DNA from 4 places in the Paenibacillus sp. PSB04 genome. Region 3 is predicted to be linked to each of the others. Evidence: riboswitches for the same ligand, from Rfam matches in the RefSeq annotation. Region 3 holds a riboswitch; each other region holds the start of a gene.

Region 1 (4,842 bases), 1.1 Mb from region 3:
AACCATCAGGCCGCAGATAAATACGCCGAGGATTGCATACATGATCATATTGACGAAACCGACCCCCTTGCCGCCGAACACGACGTTCAGCATCATTTCGGCCAAGGGCGCAAGTCCTCCCAGCGGCGTCAGCGTATCATGCATGTTGTTGACCGACCCCGTCGTTGCGGCGGTGGTGACGGTTGTGAACAACGCGGACTGCGCGATGCCAAAGCGCACCTCCTTGCCTTCCATGCTGCCGCCCGAGCTGTTGATGCCAAGCTGGTTGATCAGCGGGTTGCCGGCTTTTTCCGAGAAATACGTCAGGCACAGGAACGCTACGAACAGCGTCATCATGACGCTGAAAATCATCCAGCCCTGCTTCTTGTTCCGGGCGAACCGTCCGAACGTGTAAGGCAGTGACGCCGAAATCGTCCACATGCTGAGAATTTCGATCACGTTGGTCAGCGGGCTTGGGTTCTCGAACGGATGGGCCGAATTGACGCCGAAGAAACCTCCCCCGTTCGTTCCGAGGTGCTTGATCGATTCCAGCGAGGCCACAGGACCCAGCGGAATCTGCTGCACGCCGCCTCCCAGCGTTTGCACGGCCCGCATCGGCTCCAGCGTCTGCGGCACTTTGAGCCCGACCAGCACCAGGGTTACGATGAGGGCAAGCGGCACGAACAGGCGGACATGCGCCTTGATAAAATCCTCGAAGAAGTTCCCGAGCCCCTCACCCCTGCGGGTGATGCCGCGCATAAAAGCAATAGCGATAGCCAGGCCCGAGGCTGCCGAGGTAAACATCATCATCGTGATGACGATCATTTGGCCAAAATAAGACATGCCGCTCTCTCCGCTGTAATGCTGGAGGTTCGTGTTCGTCATAAAGCTGATGACCGTGTTGAAGGACAGGCTAGCCTCCATATTGCCGATGCCGCTCGGGTTGCCCGGAAGGGCGCCCATCGTTCGCAGCAATATATAGCTGATCGCTACCAGAAAGATATTGGTTGCGATCATGCTGAGCGCGTACTTTTTCCAATTCATGCTGCCCCGCTGCTTCAGCCCGATGATCCGGTATAAAACTCTTTCCACGCCGCCGAAAATCCGGTCCGTCCGGTTCGGTTCATTGGAGAATATATGATATACGTAAGTGCCTACCGGCTTCACGAGCAGCAGGAGCACGAAAATGACGATACAAATTTGCAAAATATCCAAGGCTGGCTTCCCCCTCTTACGAGCATGTTCTGCTTTGGCCCCTTAAGGCTTACAGATTTAAAATTCCCCGTCAAAATTTTTCCGGATGGATCAAGGCGTAAACCAAATAGATAAAGACAAGCACGGCGAATGCCCCAACGACAATCATTGGTCTTTGCCCCCTTCTTCCACCACTCGGCCGCACCAATGAAGAAATAACAAGAACACGCCAAAGGTGGCAGCGAGCGCAAGTATCATATATACATCCATCATCGTTTCCGGTCTCTCCTTTGCATGGTTAGAATCATCTTTATTTCAGTAAAAATCCGACTTCGCCGTTTAAGGTATAAATGATGTGATCTGCACCAAGCCCCCGGTAAATGCCGGGTGAGCTGCCCCTCTGCGTAATGACATATACCGGTTCCGACGTCCAGGGACGGCAGATTTGCAAATAGCGGCAGGTCAGGTTGAGGCTGCTTTCAAACAGAAAGATTTTGCCGACCTCTATTTCGGGCACCACCCAATCCTCCGCGTGATTCGTATTCAGCCGGATGATCTGCTGCACCCCCATTTTTCTCAAGAGGCGTTCCTCCCGGGCACTGTTGGTCAGAACGGCAAAGGGCCTCTTCCAATACATCAGCAGCTTGATAAAATTGCGTCCCGCCTCGTTCGGCGCGGTCACGATGACGACGTTGTCCATTTCAAAGGCTCCTCCTGTGCGGCAGCCGCGAATACGCAAAAGAAGCCGCAGGGAAAGAAGGACCTTTCCCGCGGCTTCTTGAATTTGGACGAATATGAATAGGATCGTCCTATATTCAAAATGCGCACGATAAGTGCTGCCTCTCCCGTTACGCTGACGAGGTTAGCTGTCGGATTCGGGCGTGAGAGTCGCCCTACCTTCCGGTACTTACCGTACCGGAAAGATTCACCCCGGCGGCTTCCATTCCAGGCGGCCGCTGTGGTTCCCCCGCTCCCGGCCCTTTCCGGCCGAAATTAAGCGTTATTGATAAGTGTATGTGATTGTGATGAATGCTCTCTTTTGTTCCAGTAAGCTAAAAAAGGGTAAAAAAAACACAGAGGCCAGCTGATCCCCCTGTGATCCGAAAGTTTATTCGGGTCGCAAGTTTCATCATTCCTCTCTCAAACGACGCTTACGAGGTTAGCTGACGGATTCGAGCGGTGAGAGTCGCTCTACCCGGCCGGATCCATGGCATCCGTAGCCGGGATTCACCCCTGCGGCTGGCAGCAGACCCCCGACTCTCACACCGGTTCGCTGCTCCATGGCACGCGTTTGGTTCCCCCGATTTCCGCGCTTTTTTGCGGAAACTCAGCGATTAGTAATGGAAACTGTATTGAATACGCTCTGAATCATACACCCGCTCCTTCCAAGCTGTAAAGGCAGTCTAAAAATCATGAACCGCGAATTTTGGAACATTCAGGACCTTATTAGCGCTTACATTTTGGCTTTTTGACTTCTACCTCTTCCATGCTCCCGATTTGGCGCATTTATGGAATCCAGGTCATTCGGGGACACTGGCTCGCAGGAATATCCGCATTGACATTACAGTTCAATCGTTTAAAATTAAATTGTGTGCTTGGTAAATGCTTCGGCTGGATGATGATTCATAGCAGCACAAAAGGAGGAGGATGGCAGTGAGCGTCTATGATTTTCAAGTGAACACGCTGCGCGGCAAAGAGGTATCGTTAAAGGAATATGAAGGTGACGTGCTGCTGATCGTGAACACGGCCAGCAAATGCGGATTTACGCCGCAGTTTCGCGGGCTGCAGGAGCTGTACGACGAGTTCCGCGACCATCATTTTCAAATTCTCGGTTTTCCGAGTAACCAGTTTGCCAATCAGGAGCCCGGTACCAGCGAGGAGATCGGCGAATTCTGCCAGATGAATTACGGGGTCACGTTCCCGATGTTTGAGAAGATCGACGTCAAGGGCAGCAACGCCCATCCACTGTTTCAATACCTGACCCGGGAAGCGCCGGGCGTGCTCGGATCGAAAGCGGTCAAGTGGAACTTTACCAAGTTCCTGGTCGACTCCAAGGGCAGGGTCATCAAGCGTTACGCGCCCAAAACGACACCGGACAAAATCGAAAACGACATCCGCAAGCTGCTTGCATCCGGAAAAAGCGAATAGGCAAATCAGCCCTACAAAATAACGCTACTTGCTGCGATCCGAATTCACTAGCTTTGCGGGACCCCGAAATATACGAAAATGCAATAAGCAAAAAAAGAAGCTCCCCTGGATTTCTCCAAGGAAGCTTCTTTCTGTGTTCATAGATGCGGTAGAGAGGACTCGAACCTCCACGGGCGTACGCCCACTACCCCCTCAAGATAGCGTGTCTGCCATTCCACCACTACCGCATAATATCCAAAGTTCATTTAGCGAACTTTTTTATTATACACAAAATCATCCGAATTGTAAAGGGAAATACATTAAAACACCATACATGTAATATTATATAACACATCAAACAACAAAAACAGAGATCAAGTCGCCCTAACATTGACAAACCACAATATTTATGTAATATTAACTTACAAATAATAGTGATCGATGATTTCACTTCGCAATTCATGTAATATTTATTACCACAATAATATGGAGGTGACCGCGTTGAACGACAAAAGCACCAAACTGCTCGATTACGTGCAAACGCTGGATAACGACTTGTCGGTCGGAGGCTTCAGCCATGTGTTTGACCTCCAAACCCGAATTGCAGAAGGGCGCATCCAGAGCCAGGAAGAGCTGGAAGGGTTCATCCTTCATCCGATGATGAATCGTTTGGTCCGCCAAGACGGCGCGGCCATTCAGGCGATTTACGCAGCTGCCGACCAACGGGATATCCGTCAGATCGCCCGAATTGACCGGTACATCCTCGGAGGAATCGCTGCCCATGAAAATGATGAAGCGGTGCGCCAACGGGGCAGAAGACTTTTGAAACTGGCCCAGGCCCTGTACCCCTGGCTCAATCTGAAGGTTCTTGACGAACTCGCGCAGAAGGAGCTGTCTCCCGTCTGCCTGGCCACGGCGCATGCCTATGTCAACTATCAGCTCGGGTCCAGCCGCGACCACACCGTTTATGGCTATATGCAATCTGCGGTCTGCACATGCATCCAGCTCGCTGCCCGCTCGCTGAGCATTCCGCCTCACGACGCCAAAGCGTTGGCCGGCAAATGGACGGCTGAAATGGAGCGCGCATGGACAGCGGAGAAAGATTCCCTGCCCACAGACCTTTTTAATATCCAGGAGAACGACTCCCATATCGCCTCGTGATCTCTTTAACAACACCACAAAGGCACTCCGCTCTGCCCTGCCGCAGCGAAGTGCCTTTTCTGTTCCCATGTATGTACTTGACCTTCATCTTACTGATCGCGGGACTGGTTCTTCCGGTATTCCACAAACTTGATGTACTCCTTGATAAACTCCTTCTCGTGATCGGATAGCGGCATTTCGTTTAACTGCCTTCCGTTTTCCCACAAATAAGGATCCTGCTGCTCTTTCACCATATACGGCCCCGGTTCCTTGCCCAGAATCAGCCAATCAAGGCTGACGCCGAAAAAGCTCGAAATTTCGATCAATTTATTGGTGCTCGGGGTGGACTTCCCCCTTTTCCAATCTCCGAAATTCCCCGTGCTGATATTAAGCTGCTCGCAA
Region 2 (4,842 bases), 2.9 Mb from region 3:
AACAAATCGATTTTTCGAACAACTACTATAAGGCAGAGCAGGCCGTCGTCGTCAGAGAGGCTGACAAAGACAAATACAGCACGATGAAAGCTCTGGAAGGAGCTTCGCTCGGCATTCAGAAGGGTTCGATCCAGGAGGACATCGCCAAGACGATTCCGGGGGCGAAGATCACCGGCCTGGGCAAAATTTCCGACATCGTGCTGCAGCTGAATTCGAGCCGCGTGGATGCCTCCATCATGGAGAAGCCGGTTGCCGAAGCATACATCAAGAACGTCAAAGGTTTGGTAATTGCGGATGCGGTTCCTGATTATAAGGAAGACGGCTACGCGATCGGGATCAAAAAAGGCAACACCGAGCTCGTGAACCAAATCAATAAAACGCTGGACCGTCTGAAATCCGAAAACAAGATTGAGCAGTACGTCGCCGAAGCGAGCGATTTGGCTGCACAGAAATAGAGGTTAAGCTGTCTGTTCTCATTTTATACATCGGATAAAATAGCGAAGCGAATTCGCTATTTTTTCTGTTCAATGATGGGTACCTTGTTTCAAATATGTCCCGATCTGTTGTATACAGGGAAAGGATGGGACAGGCAGGTATGATGACAAAGGAGGTTCTTGGGTCTTTATGAATATGTTCTCCGTTTTTTGGGATTACCGGACGTATTTTGCGACAGGTATCCAGTATACACTGCTCCTGGCGGCCATCGGTGTCATCTGCGGCTTCGTGCTGGGCATTATTATATCCTTGATGCGGATGTCCCGCTTTTGGCTGCCGAAGCTAATCGGTTCGGTATGGGTGGAAGTTCTCCGCGGTACCCCGATGGTTGTTCAGCTGTTTATTATTCACTACGGCCTCGTGGCCTTCGGGGTCAAATTTACGCCGATCGAGTCCGGTGCAATTACGTTGTCCATTAACAGCTCCGCGTACCTTGCGGAAGTGTTCCGTGCCGGAATCCAGGGGGTGGACCGGGGCCAGTCGGAAGCGGCCCGTTCCCTGGGAATGACGCGCAGCATGACGATGCGGTACATCGTGCTGCCCCAAGCTGTAAAAAGCGTGCTGCCGGCCATCGGCAATGAGTTTATTACGATTATCAAGGAATCATCCATCGTATCGTTTATCGGCGTCACCGACTTGATGTACCAGTCGGGGGCTATCCAAGGGATTACGTATGATTACCTCAGTCCGCTGCTGGTCATTGCGGCCATCTACTTCATTATGACGTTCACCCTGTCCAAGCTGCTGGGGGTATTCGAAAGGAGGTTGAATACCGATGATCAGCGTTAAAGATCTGCGCAAATCGTTCGGCAAGCTGGAGATTCTGAAAGGGATCGACATCGACATCGCCAAAGGCGAGGTCCTCGTCGTGATTGGCCCCAGCGGCTCGGGGAAAAGTACCTTTCTCCGCTGCCTGAATCTGCTCGAAACGCCAACAGGGGGGCAGATCACGTTTGAAGGCGAGCCGATTACGGACAAACGCCACAACATCAATGCCACCCGCGAAAAAATGGGCATGGTGTTCCAGCATTTCAATCTGTTCCCGCATAAATCGGTGCTGCAGAACCTCATGCTGGCCCCGGTTAAGGTGAAAAAGCAGCCGCCGGCCGAGGCGGAACGGATTGCCCTTGACCTGCTGCGCACGGTCGGATTATCCGACAAGAAGGATGCGTATCCGTCCCAGCTGTCAGGCGGGCAGAAGCAGCGGATCGCCATCGCGCGGGCGCTGGCCATGCAGCCCCACGTCATGCTCTTTGACGAGCCGACTTCGGCCCTGGACCCGGAAATGGTCGGCGAAGTGCTGGAGGTCATGAAGAAGCTTGCGGAGGGCGGCATGACGATGGTTATCGTAACCCATGAAATGGGGTTTGCCCGGGAAGTCGGCGACCGGATCGTCTTTATGGACGGCGGACAAATCGTCGAGCAGGGGACGCCTGCGGAAGTGTTCGGTAACCCGCAAAACAGCCGCACGAAAGATTTTCTGAGCAAGGTTCTTTGACAAAGTGCCTGCATATAAAAATGATAAAGCCCTGGACGAGAATATTACTCATCCAGGGCTTTTTATGTACCTTTTCATGAATAAATTGTTAAAATGAATGAGGATTTTGTAACTATTTTAAAAGGAATTGAGCTGCTGCTCCCTTACTTAAGTCAGCTAACAACCCTAAATAAAGCCTGATAATTCAAGGCTTTTGGATTGGTAACATTTTCATGCGCACAGGTTACAAAATTGTGATATATTTGTTGAGCCGAAACTTTTCTAAGGTAAAGTGCGGGGGATGTAATTTGTGTACATAGTACGCTTGGGGTGAATCGCACCAATAGGGCGTAGGGTTGTCTCCTCAATCCGAATCCGACAGCTAACTTCGCAGGCATCACGACTTAAGGAGGAACCATGAAAAGATTTAAAGGAATCAAGACACTTGCAGCCATCATCGGCATTTCTCTGGCGGTACAAGCGGTACCCACGTTTGCGGACTCGGTCCATGTAGCGAAGGATGGAGATACCTTCTATACATTATCTAAACAATATGGCGTTAATTTGAATCAGCTGATGAATGCAAATCCGAGCGTAGAAGCAACCAATATTTATCCAGGCCTGAAATTAAACGTTCCAGGAGCAAGCACAGCCAAGGCATTTGCCGCAGAGGACAGCGGCTCCATCATCACAGCAGCTTCCCTGAACGTCAACGGCGATGACAAAGTTGTGGAAGCATGGGGTAAAACCTTCAATTACTCCAAAACACTCGACGTCCGAGCTACGGCTTATTCATCTGCCGCTAGCGAAAACGGCAAGTGGGGCGCAGTGGACTACTTCGGCAACCCGCTGAAGCTGGGAACGATCGCGGTTGACCCTTCCGTTATCCCGTTGGGAACGAAAGTGCTGGTTACCGGTCACAGCTTCCAAGGCCTTCCGAAGAAAGCCTTCGTAGCGACAGCTAAGGATACCGGCAGTGCGATTAAGGGGAAACGCATCGACATTTTCGTGCCGGGCAGCCCGGAAAGCGTTAGTGCCTTCGGGTTCCAGGACGTTGAGCTGTACTTCATTAAATAGTTCAAGCTTTTCATAATAACACGGAAAAACCGGCTTTTGTACTCAAGCCGGTTTTTTTGTACGCTCAGCGCGTTACTTGTCTTTTGGAACGTGAAGTAACCTCGGCAGCGTGACGAATGAATAGCCTTTATTTTTCAACGTCTGAATAATGTCCGGAAGGGCATCGATCGTACCGCTGAGATTGGACGTGGTTCCGCCTCCCGCATGCTGAAGAATGATCGAGCCTTGCCCAACGGTGGACAGCACGTTGCGCTTGACCGCTTCCTTGCTGATTCCTTTCCAATCCAGCGAATCGACGTTCCAGTTTACGATTTTGTAGCCCTGCTGCTTGGCCCAGCGCAGTTGGCGTTCCGTGATGTCTCCATAAGGTGGCCTGATCAGCTTGGGCTTATAGCCGACGATGCCGTAAAGCGTGTTCTCCGTCCGCTTAATCTCGGCTACATATTCGTCCATCTCTAATTTGTGAAACACGGGATGATTATAGGAGTGGTTTCCGATCACATGTCCTTCACGGACGATGCGCTCGACCAGCTCGGGATGCTTCTTCGCCCGGCTGCCCATCACAAAAAAGGTAGCTTTAATATGATGGGCTTTGAGCACATCCAGGATCTGAGGAGTAAATCTGGGATCCGGCACGTCATCAAAGGTTAGGGCCACCTCTTTGACGCGCGGACCGTGAATTTTGAACGTTTCGGGATATTTTTTGATCAGCTGGCCGAGCGTAAGGATCTGCTGTTCCTTCCGCTTTTCTTTCGCCTCCCGGCTGCTGGTTTCCCGTGCAGGTTCGGAACCTGACGGATGTTCCGGGGGTTCACCGCCTTGAGCGGCGGCTGCCGGCCACCCGGACTGCCAAGGACAGATCAACAACAAGATCAGCAGGGAAGACAGCAATGTGCTTAACAGCTTCTTTTTCATCCGTCTCGACTCCTTTCCACCGCGGACAAACAGCGAAAGCATGATTTATCCTTGTTATGTCCATATGTTGATGCAATTATGTTACTTTAAATCAGTTGCTTGGCCACATTTTCATATCGTTCGGCAAAGCGTGTATAATAGAACTGATGGATTACGGTCGCTGTACGTTGGCCGTAACCGCGAGGTATGGACGATAAACGGCGGCGCTGCAATCATATAACCCTGTTGTCATATAGGCTTAATCACATACAACATAAAGGAGACACGAAGCAATGGCAGATCTATTTACACCTTATGTACTTAAAGGATTATCTCTGAAAAACCGGATTGTTATGCCTCCGATGTGCCAATATTCGGTACAGGCTGAGGACGGGATCCCTAACAATTGGCATTATGTCCATTATATATCCCGCGCAGTCGGCGGAGCCGGATTGATTATCGTAGAGATGACGGGGGTTCACCCGGACGGACGGATTACGAACCGGGATACGGGAATATGGGATGACGGGCAGATCCCTGCTTACCGCAAAATCGTCGACGAAGTGCACGCCCATGGCGCAAGGATCGGCATCCAGCTGGGCCATGCCGGCCGCAAGGCGGAGGACGCGAACCCGCCCGTAGCCCCATCGGCCATCCGTTTTGACGAGAAATATAAAATTCCGAGAGCTTTGTCCACCGAAGAGGCCCAGAGTCTGGTTACCGCCTATGGGGAAGCGGCCCGGCGCGCGGTGGAAGCCGGCTTTGATACCGTGGAGATACACGGCGCTCACGGCTATTTAATCCATCAGTTCCATTCTCCGCTGACCAACCGAAGAGACGATGCGTATGGAAAAGACCTGGCCTTGTTCGGAGAAGAGGTTGTTAAAGCCGTCAAGAAG
Region 3 (4,842 bases):
TTTAACGAACTGTTCGAAAAAATGCGTTCCGGCGAAAAAAGGTAACGAGAATAATGCAGCAAATAAAAACACGCTTTGCGATGAACGTCCCGTTCTTCCAAAGCGTGTTTCTGTATGCGTTACAACTTTTATTTCTTCTCAGCCAGCCACTGGGCCACATTGGCAATCTCTTCAGCTTTCAACTTGTCTTTAAAGGATGGCATGCCGCCTTTACCTTTAGTGATAATGGTGTAAATCTCTTCAGCGGACAGTTGGCTTCCGATCTTTTGAAGGTTCGGGCCTACGGCACCCTGAAGCTGATCCCCGTGACAGCTAATGCAGCCTTGCGCTTTAATCGTAGATTCAGCCGCTGCGGCGTCCATCGTAACTTCCGGCATGGTCGGCTTCTCTTCTTCCGCCACCTGCTCTTTGCCTGGAAGCGTAAACATGAGCACAATTGCCATAACCACTGCGATCGTTAATACACCGCTCATGATCCATTTTTGCATCCGTTTTCGTCCTTTCTATGTAAACTGTCATTCTTCATTCCTTCATTATAACGGAACAAGCCATCACATCAAATAGTTTGTGTCAAAAAAGCAAACGAATCCAAACTTGGGGCCACCAAAAATACACAAATTTGTACCATTTTTATGATGATGGAATTTTCAAGTTAGATCCCTTCATAGACCATACAGTGAAACAGCTGTTCACCTTCAGGGGTCAGCTTGGGGTAGGTATCAGCGATGACAAACCCCGACTTCCCGTAAGCCCGGATGGCTCGCTTATTCCATGTATGCACTTCAAGGTCGATTTCGTCCCCAGGCCGTTTTTCACGGGCTGCGCCGATCACAGCCTGCATAAAGCTCTTACCCAGCCTCTGGCCGCATAAATCAGGCCGCATGCCAACACCAAGCCGGGTCACGCCTGCCAAGGGAAAGAACTGCGCGAACCCGCACAAGGTATGTTCAGCATCCAGGACGGACACATATTGGCTTTGCCTCACCTCAGGATCACCAAATTCGACGCCAAGCGCCTCCATCTGATCCCACGGCAGCCAGCCGTATAAATCGTATGGAGGTTCGTACACCCAGCTGCAGACGGTCTCAGCATGCTCCCGGGTCATGGGAACGATCATGAAGCTCTCATGTTGGAGGTTCATGTGCAGATCTCCCTTCCAGACCTCCCTGTAGGATTTGAACATTAGAGAAAAAATATTCCGGATTGTCCCAGATATCTGTTTAATTTCGGAATAGAGGGGTAAATGAGGAGTAGCGGGCGAGAATGGAAAGGTTACCCATTTCTGTCCGCAAAAAATCCCGCAAAAGGAGATTTCGGCAAAAATCTCATTCTACGGGATCTCGTACCCTTGCTTTACCTGCATTACTGGACGTCATCAACGTCCTCGGAATCGACGGCGGCGGTTTTGTATTTATCCGTACTCATGATTCGTTTGGCGCCAACGTAGCGGTTGACGTAGTAGCTGTCGCTCAGAGAGCTGATGATCACACCGCGAGAAGTGGAGGCATGTGCGAATTTTCCGTCGCCGACGTAAATTCCGACATGGGATACTCCGGCTCCCGATGTATTAAAGAATACCAAGTCGCCTGCTCTCAGATCACTGCGGGATACGGCCGAACCCATGCTGAACTGGGAACCAGATTGATGGGGCAGATCGATGCCCAATTGATCAAATACATACATTGTAAATCCCGAGCAGTCAAATCCGCTTGTTGTGGTTCCGCCCGTTCTGTACTTGGTTCCGATCGCACTGTCGATCACTTTATCCATCTTGGAATCCGCGAAAGCGCTTCCTGTGCCGACCGTGAGCACGATGGCGAAACTCATGACTGCTGCTGCAAGCTTCTTCTTCAAGTAAAATACCCCTTCCGGCGCCTGCGAGGTTAGCTTAAGGATTCGGTAGAAGGCCCCCTATGATCCCTCTGAAGCAAGATCAATTCACCCATAACTGGTTCCCCCGCTTTCCTTAGTGTGAGGAAATTCGGCATGAACTTTTACACTATGTATCATTCCCTGTTACTTCTTATTCGTTCGCAACTTTGTATCAGGTAAAGATTACAAAGTTGTTACTATCGCTGGGACTATTGTAACAAAGGAATCGGACTTTGGCAATTGTTTCTAACAGAAAAAGAAGATTTGTAGGAAAATTTATAGGAAATGATGTTTATTTGTTGGACGAGTGGGTAAAAGAAATGACAAGGGTGGAAAAAACAGGAGAAAACCGTGGATTTACTCGTGTAAAAAAAATTTTTGAAATGCTGTTACCTTTTCGGTGGTTCGTACGTCTAATAAGTAACAACAAACCCGCGGGGCGATTTCGGCAAAAATCAGCGGCGCGGGTTGTTATGGATATGCATTGTTTTCGAGAGATAATCAATTGTAAACCGCAGCTTGATATTTGGCCGTACTCATGACCCGTTTGGCGCCAACGTAGCGGTTGGCGTAGTAGCTTTGGCTCAGTTTGCTGATGGTAACGCCTTTCGAAGAGGACGCGTGCGCGAATTTTCCGTTGCCGATGTAAATGCCGACATGGGAAACGCCTGCGCCTAGGGTGTTAAAGAAAACCAGGTCTCCTGCTCTCAGCTGGCTTTTGGAAACAGCGGTACCTGTTTTATACTGCGCAGCGGATACACGCGGGAGGTTTAACCCCAGCTTTTGGTACACGTAACGGGTAAAACCGGAGCAATCGAAGCCGTTCGTAGTTGTTCCGCCGGTTTTGTAAGAAACGCCGATCGTGTTGTTAACGATGTGATTCAGAGATGAATCCGCAAATACGCTGCCGGTGCCCATGGAGAACGCAAGTGTAAGGCCCAGCGCTGCGGCTGCCAACTTCTTCTTCAAAAAAATAAACCCCTTCCAATGCCTGCGAGGTTAGCTTAAGGATTCGGTAGAAGGTCCCCTATGATCCCTCTGTAGCGAGATCAATTCACCCAAAATTGGATCCCCCGCTTCCTGGTGCCCGGGAATTCGGCTCGTGATGATTGCACCGGAAATGGACATGCTGACAAGTTACCTATAATCGTACATACCAATCAAATGAACGGACAAATGATGAAATCAGTTACAGCAAAGTCAAAATCGTTACAGCAAAGATTACAAAGTTGTTACTAAGTTCGTACTCGGATTATTTTAACAGAGGATTTATACTTTGGCAAATGGTTAACAATCATTTTACAACAAAAACCCCGCCTCTTTTCAACAGAAAGAGACGGGGTTCTTCTTTTATCAGCGGATTAAAGTGATGACAAAATTTTAACTATTCCGAAATATTTTTTTTCGTACGGTTCATTTGCTGATGCCACAAATCATATTGGGAGGAGATATTCCATAATTTAAAGATACAGCTGACCATATGGTAGCCCTGTTGGATAATCAGGGTGGCAAGCCCTGCCCAGATCAGAGAGACGCTGCTGGTAATGCCATACAAGAGCAGGCTGACCGCGCCCAGCAGAACGGATATGCCGATGACCGGCAGCGCGCTTCGCAGGCAGATCCAGAGCGAGGAGAACATGCTGGTTCCACCGGTTTTGCCAAACTGCATGAACAGAATCATCTGATGGACGATGTAGCAGTACAGAAGCCAGACTGCAATGTACGGGATGCAGTGAAGCAGCTGGGCATGGTTTTGGATCGCGCTGAGCAGGATGGGATACATCTTCGGGATCATCCAGTATAACGGAGCGGCGATAAGCACCCATTCGATCAGGTGAAAAAGAAATACCGTTTTGCCGTGCAGCTTCATGCCCTGGAAGAAAAACAGTCCGCGTTCCCCCTGATGCTCCCGGTGCAGGCCGTAGAAGATGCCCGCGTGGATAAATGGGGTCAGCAGCATGCGGAGGGCGACCATTCCCAGGAGAACCCAAAGGTAAGTATGCACGGTGCTGCTTTGCGTCAAGCTCATCTGTCCCTCTACATAATAGAGGACCTGGCTGAGTTCGGTCGGCGGGGGATCGGGATACCGCATCAGCAGCGGCACGACCGCCGAATCGATCAGACGGTACAGGAAGTAGCCCCAGAGCAGCTGGTACAGGAACATGATGATCATGACATAAAATTGGTCTTTGACGCTTTTCCAACCGTTAACAATATAGGATTTCACTGCTCTCACCTCACCAGGACAGACTTCCAAGCAGGGTTTCAATCAGCTTGGTAATGCTTACGTTCCAGCGGAGGAGCACTTTATGATCCATGTCCGCCTTCAGGTAGTTGTTCACATGTTTGTTTTCCAGCACGATCGTATAGCCGGGATCGATCATGGCCCAGGCCAGCGGGGAGCTGTATGTCAGCTTGAACTGGGTGCTGGCGTTCTTTACGTCCCAAACCTTTTTGATCTGATGCCCGTCCGTAAACGTGAACAGTATCGGCACCTGCGGCAGATCGCCGCCCTTTTTGCTGACCTTCACCAAAGAATCGTACCGGGGCTGCGCCGATTCCTTATCCTTGCGCACCGTAATTTCGTCGACCGAAAAATCGGCCATCTGGCTGCCGTATACATATTGATCGAAGAAGGTTTGCCACGACTTGCTGGTTACCTGCTCGACCACCTTTTGAAAATCCGCCGTGGCAGGATGTTGGAAACGGTATTTCTTCGCATAGGTGGACATGATTTTCTTCATGGTCTGGGCGCCGGTCAGCGTCTCCATTTCTTTCAGGACCATCTTGCCGCGGTAATACACGTTCAGTGCATATTGATTCTGCGACGTATATTTCCAGGCGTCCTGGGTCAGCGGCGCAGGCGAAGCGATGAGCGAGGACTGGATCGGCAGATTGGGGATGACGCCGTATTCCTGCTCCATCAGCTTATCCTCAGCGTAGGAGGTGAAGCCTTCGTCCAGCCAGGCC
Region 4 (4,842 bases), 1.7 Mb from region 3:
CACGATAAACACAGCAACGTCCGGAAGCCTGAGCCAGGAGGCCAGTCTTCCGGACAGCATGCCGACGGCAATGATAAACAGCAGCAGTATTAAAATGTGATGAATAATTTCGGTCGTCGGGGATTCCATGTCTGTCTCACTTCCGGATTTATGACTTGACGTTCACCGCTTCGCTCTCGAAGCGGTCGATATTGCTGTTGGAGCCAATGATGACCATGATGTCGCCCGCATGCAGCTGGTCCATCGCCGTCGGCGCGACGATGACTCCCTCGGTACGATGGAGCGCAACAATGCTGCATCCGTACCGGGCTCTCGTATTGACTTCGCTCAGCGTCTTCCCGTTCAGGCATTGCGGTACGGTCATCTCCACGATGCTGTAATCTTTGGACAGCTCAATGTAATCCAGCAAATTCGGCGTCACGAGCTGGTGCGCCACCCGGATGCCCATGTCCCGCTCCGGAAAGATTACCCGGTCCACGCCCAGCTTGGACAAGGCTTTGCCGTGCAGCATGGAGATGGCCTTCGCCACTACGGTCTGAACGCCGAGTTCCTTCAGCAGGATTGCGGCCAGGATGCTCATCTGGATATCGTCCCCTATCGCCACGATTCCGCAGTCAAAATTGCGGATTCCCAGCGATTTGAGAACCTCCTCATCGGTTGCATCCGCCACCACGGCGTGGGTCAGATGCTCGCTCATATCATTGACCACTTCTTCATTGATGTCTACCCCAAGCACCTCATAACCCAGATCCATAAGCTCCATGGCCAAGCTTGAGCCGAACCTCCCTAAACCGATCACGACAAACTGCTGTGTTTTCATTTCTTTCCAGATGCTCCTTATCCTTTAATGTTGGTTCTATATATGGTTCTTATAACAATATTGAAACTTTGAATCACCCAAATTCCTTACCCGATAATGATCTTACCTTCGGGATGACGGTACAGCTCCTTGCCCTTCTTCGGACCAAGCGCGTAGGCGAAGGTCAGCGGCCCAAGACGGCCGGCAAACATCGTCAGGCAGATCAGGATTTTCCCGATCAAGGACAAATGCGGCGTCAGCCCGAGCGATAATCCTACGGTGCCGAAAGCCGAAGTCGTCTCGTACAGGATCATCAAAAAGCTGCTGTCTTCTGTTGTGGACAGAATCATCGATACGCCGACCACCAGAAACAAGGCCAGAAAGGTAATGGTCAACGCTTTGAAAATCCGCTCCTGCGCCAAACGGTACCGGTACAGGACGATATCGTCGCGGCCGCGGATCATCGCGATCACCGCACCGACGAGGATGGTGAACGTCGTGGTCTTGATCCCGCCCCCGGTAGAGCCCGGCGACGCGCCGATAAACATCAGAATGATCGTGAAAAATTGCGATGCCTGGCGCATATCTGCCAAGTTCAGCGTATTCGCCCCTGCCGTCCGCGGCGTGACCGACTGGAACAGCGAGGCGAGAATTTTGCCACCCCAATTCAGCGAACCGAGCGTCTTGGGATTCGTGAATTCAAAGATAAAGATGACGACTGCTCCGACCACAATCAGGGCACCGGTCATGGACAGCACCACTTTGCTGTGGAGCGACAGTTTCCGGTGTACCTGGTAATCCACCAGATCGGACATGACGATAAAGCCGATGCCGCCGGATACGATCAGAAACATCACGACAAAATTGACGAGCGGATCGTATACAAATCCCGTCAAGCTGTTAAAATGGCCGAACAGGTCAAATCCCGCATTATTGAACATGGACACGCCATGAAATATTCCAAAATAGATCGCTTTTCCAAGAGGCATATCGAACGACCACCGGATGGCAAGCAGCAGTGCTCCGCAGCCTTCGATCGTCAACGAAAAAAATATGACTTTCCGGATCAGACGGACGATGCCTTCCATCGTATTCTGATTCATCGCTTCCTGCAGCAGGAGCCGGTCCCGGAGTGAAATCCGGCGCTTGAAAGCCAGGGCAACCAGGGTAGCCATCGTCATAAAGCCGAGTCCCCCGACTTGAATCAGCAGCATAATGACTACTTGGCCGAACGTGCTGAAGTACAGCCCCGTGTCTTTGACAACCAAACCGGTCACGCAGGTCGCCGAGGTTGCCGTAAACAAGGCATCAATAAAACTCAGCGGTTTTCCCGTCGTGTTCGAAATCGGCAAGGTGAGCAGTATGGCTCCGATCAAAATAATGGCCGCAAAACCCAGAGTTAATATTTGCGGAGGGGCCAGCCGGAACCACTTCCATTTCCCAATCAATACATTCACCTCTTTAAAAAAGTCAAAAGAAAAAAAGCATCGGAAATCCAATGCCTTTCGGTTTGGCTCCTGCATGCACGACGCCTACGAGGTTAGCTGACGGATTCGGGCATGCACAGGTTGCCCTATTCGCGGACTAAAACATCCAACGAAATTCACCCCAAAAAATTGGTTCCCCCGTTTTCACTTGGAAATTCGGCGTTCTTATTCATTTGCATCAAAATTATAATCTTTATTGTAGGACTTCACAAAGGCCTTTTTCTGATGAATTGGATGGAAAACAGCCTGATTCGCAATGCAGGTGGACACGGTCTGCGGTTATCTTCTCTTTTCGATGGCTTTCCTTGATTTTCATCGTTTTTTCACCACTATTTTCAGGGTATACTGGTTTTGGGCGAATCTTCTATGTTATGTTTACCGTACTGTATTGGGGGGAATGGTATCTTTATCACATTCAAGGGGGGATTTCATGGACCGGTTAAACCAGCCGCTGGAAATCAGGGCCAATTATAAATGGCTGGGCATTTTGGGGGTCATCGGCCTTATTTTATTCTTTTTTGTACAAGTGTTTCCGCAGACGAGCTCGGAGACGCTAGAGGGGCAAACGACCAAGGTCATCAGCAAATCGGAGGCGGAAGCAGCCGCCAAAGCGTTTGCCTCGGACCGGTTGACTATTCAAACAGGCATTGCAGATAAGCCGCTCGTCACGTACCAGTCGGAATCGGACCTTTACGGTTATTTATCCAGAGAGAAGCTTCTTAACGAATATAACAAGAAATACGAATCGAAGTATCCTTATGACGTGTTCCGGGTGCGGCTGCCCGAGTCGAGCGATCAGGGATATGTCAATGTAGACGTACATATGAACACGGGCAAGGTCGTCGGGTTTTCCATCACGCCTCCGTACTCCAAGTATGCTGCCGCGATGGCTGAATCGAACGAAACCATGCGCAAGCAGAAACTGAGAATTGTGGAAGGCAACATGACGCTGGAGGATAAAGAGGAAATCGCCTCGTCCTGGCTGCAGAAGCTGGGCTATAACACCGGCTCCCTGAAAGTATCGAGCGGCAAGGATGAGCCCGGATTGATCTATACCGACTCCTCCTCGCACATCGGGGAATCGCAGTTGGAATTCAAGTTTGCCTTTGAGGATGGGGAGCTTCACTCCTTCCTCCCTGGATTTTCGGTCCCATCCGCTCATACGGCTTATGTAGAGAAGCAGACCAAAAGCGCCACGATGCTGACCATGCTGGGATACGGACTGTTTACGATCGTGCTCGGCATTCTCGCCATCATTTACAGTGCACTGACGCGGCGGTACACCTCCTTTGCACGCGGGCTGTTTTTGTCCTTGTTTTATTTTGTTGTCTCATTGCTGACGACTTATAACATGCTGCCAGTGCTGGAAGCGGAAGGCTTCTCCCAGTTCGGGATCATCGCGGCCATGGTCGTTCAGGTGATCCTGAGCATAGCCATGACGGTGCTCCTGTATTTCTCCCTGGTCGGCGGGGACGGACTATGGCGCAAAGCCGGTTACAACGCCTGGGCCCGCGCCAAAGAGCCTGGATATGGGCGTTACGTGCTCCACAGCATGTTCACCGGGTATTTGTGGGCGTTTATCCTGATGGGGGCGCAGTCGGTGATCTATCTCGTCCTGGACCGGACGATCCACAGCTGGTCCACGACGGACGCCTCGCAGTCCCCGTATAACATGCTGTATCCGTGGATGCTGCCGATCATGGCCTGGATGGCCGGCATCTCCGAGGAAGCCGTGTACCGCCTGTTCGGCATACCGATGCTGAAGAAAATCGTAAGGAACACATTTGTCGCCTGCGTCATTCCGACGCTGATTTGGGCCTTCGGCCATACGCTGTACCCGATCTACCCGATATACACCCGGCCGATTGAGCTCCTGTTCATCGGTCTCCTGTTCAGCTTGATCTTCCTGCGTCACGGCTACATCGCGGTCATGTTCGCCCACGTCGTGTTCGACAGTATCCTGATGAGCTTCAGCTTGTTCAGCATGGGGGATCTGACGAACATTTTGGCGGGCGTGGTCACCTGCGTCATGCCGTTTATCGTCGCCTGGGTCATTTACCTGTTTTACGGCAAAAAGAAGGAGAAGCCGTATGCTACGACTCCTCCTCCTGAAGGGCTGCTATAATTTGTCCGGCGAGCTTGTCGCCGATCGAGAGAGGCCGGAAGTCTTCAATCCGGGCCTCTTTTATTTTTTTGAGCGAGCCAAAATGCTTCAGCAGCAGCTTACGCCGCTTCTCGCCGATGCCCGGGATGGCGTCGAGCTTGGATGCCACCATCGACTTGCCGCGCTGCTCGCGGTGGAAGGTGATGGCGAACCGGTGCACCTCATCCTGGATGCGCTGGAGCAGGTAGAACTCCTGGCTGTCGCGCGGCAGCGAAATCGGCTCGGGCGGATCGCCCACCATCAGCTGCGCGGTCCGGTGCTTGACGTCCTTGACCAGACCGCACACCGGGATAAACAGGCCCAGCTCGTTCTGCAGCACGTCGATCGCGGCGGAAATTTGGCCTTTGCCGCCGTCCACGACAATCAGGTCAGGCAGCTCCAAATTTTCCTTG

Evidence for each region. Region 3 has a riboswitch for cyclic di-AMP ahead of K2F33_RS07010 (C40 family peptidase). Riboswitches for the same ligand answer to the same signal wherever they lie in the genome.
Region 1: linked by a shared signal. The riboswitch ahead of K2F33_RS01860 (hypothetical protein) and the one ahead of K2F33_RS07010 (C40 family peptidase) in region 3 are both predicted to bind cyclic di-AMP.
Region 2: linked by a shared signal. The riboswitch ahead of K2F33_RS19955 (3D domain-containing protein) and the one ahead of K2F33_RS07010 (C40 family peptidase) in region 3 are both predicted to bind cyclic di-AMP.
Region 4: linked by a shared signal. The riboswitch ahead of K2F33_RS14555 (TrkH family potassium uptake protein) and the one ahead of K2F33_RS07010 (C40 family peptidase) in region 3 are both predicted to bind cyclic di-AMP.

The regions. Positions count from the first base shown of each region.
Region 1 covers NZ_CP081301.1:361,743-366,584, forward strand. The annotation lists gene kdpA (potassium-transporting ATPase subunit KdpA) at 1-1,194, opposite strand, end outside; gene kdpF (K(+)-transporting ATPase subunit F) at 1,265-1,342, opposite strand; gene K2F33_RS01860 (hypothetical protein) at 1,484-1,873, opposite strand; cyclic di-AMP (ydaO/yuaA leader) riboswitch at 2,009-2,183, opposite strand; cyclic di-AMP (ydaO/yuaA leader) riboswitch at 2,306-2,516, opposite strand; gene K2F33_RS01865 (glutathione peroxidase) at 2,827-3,321, shown strand; tRNA gene K2F33_RS01870 (tRNA-Leu) at 3,466-3,548, opposite strand; gene K2F33_RS01875 (urease accessory UreF family protein) at 3,802-4,461, shown strand; gene K2F33_RS01880 (helix-turn-helix domain-containing protein) at 4,551-4,842, opposite strand, start outside.
Region 2 covers NZ_CP081301.1:4,297,085-4,301,926, forward strand. The annotation lists gene K2F33_RS19940 (transporter substrate-binding domain-containing protein) at 1-455, shown strand, start outside; partial or broken gene K2F33_RS19945 (amino acid ABC transporter permease) at 628-1,284, shown strand; gene K2F33_RS19950 (amino acid ABC transporter ATP-binding protein) at 1,271-1,993, shown strand; cyclic di-AMP (ydaO/yuaA leader) riboswitch at 2,232-2,386, shown strand; gene K2F33_RS19955 (3D domain-containing protein) at 2,390-3,049, shown strand; gene K2F33_RS19960 (polysaccharide deacetylase family protein) at 3,122-3,964, opposite strand; gene K2F33_RS19965 (NADH:flavin oxidoreductase/NADH oxidase) at 4,237-4,842, shown strand, end outside.
Region 3 covers NZ_CP081301.1:1,441,739-1,446,580, forward strand. The annotation lists gene K2F33_RS06990 (4a-hydroxytetrahydrobiopterin dehydratase) at 1-45, shown strand, start outside; gene K2F33_RS06995 (c-type cytochrome) at 129-488, opposite strand; gene K2F33_RS07000 (GNAT family N-acetyltransferase) at 653-1,141, opposite strand; gene K2F33_RS07005 (C40 family peptidase) at 1,363-1,854, opposite strand; cyclic di-AMP (ydaO/yuaA leader) riboswitch at 1,858-1,997, opposite strand; gene K2F33_RS07010 (C40 family peptidase) at 2,374-2,841, opposite strand; cyclic di-AMP (ydaO/yuaA leader) riboswitch at 2,846-2,983, opposite strand; gene K2F33_RS07015 (hypothetical protein) at 3,257-4,099, opposite strand; gene K2F33_RS07020 (M1 family metallopeptidase) at 4,110-4,842, opposite strand, start outside.
Region 4 covers NZ_CP081301.1:3,158,086-3,162,927, reverse strand. The annotation lists gene K2F33_RS14565 (cation:proton antiporter) at 1-129, opposite strand, end outside; gene K2F33_RS14560 (potassium channel family protein) at 149-820, opposite strand; gene K2F33_RS14555 (TrkH family potassium uptake protein) at 907-2,247, opposite strand; cyclic di-AMP (ydaO/yuaA leader) riboswitch at 2,315-2,458, opposite strand; gene K2F33_RS14550 (CPBP family intramembrane glutamic endopeptidase) at 2,717-4,411, shown strand; gene uvrC (excinuclease ABC subunit UvrC) at 4,380-4,842, opposite strand, start outside.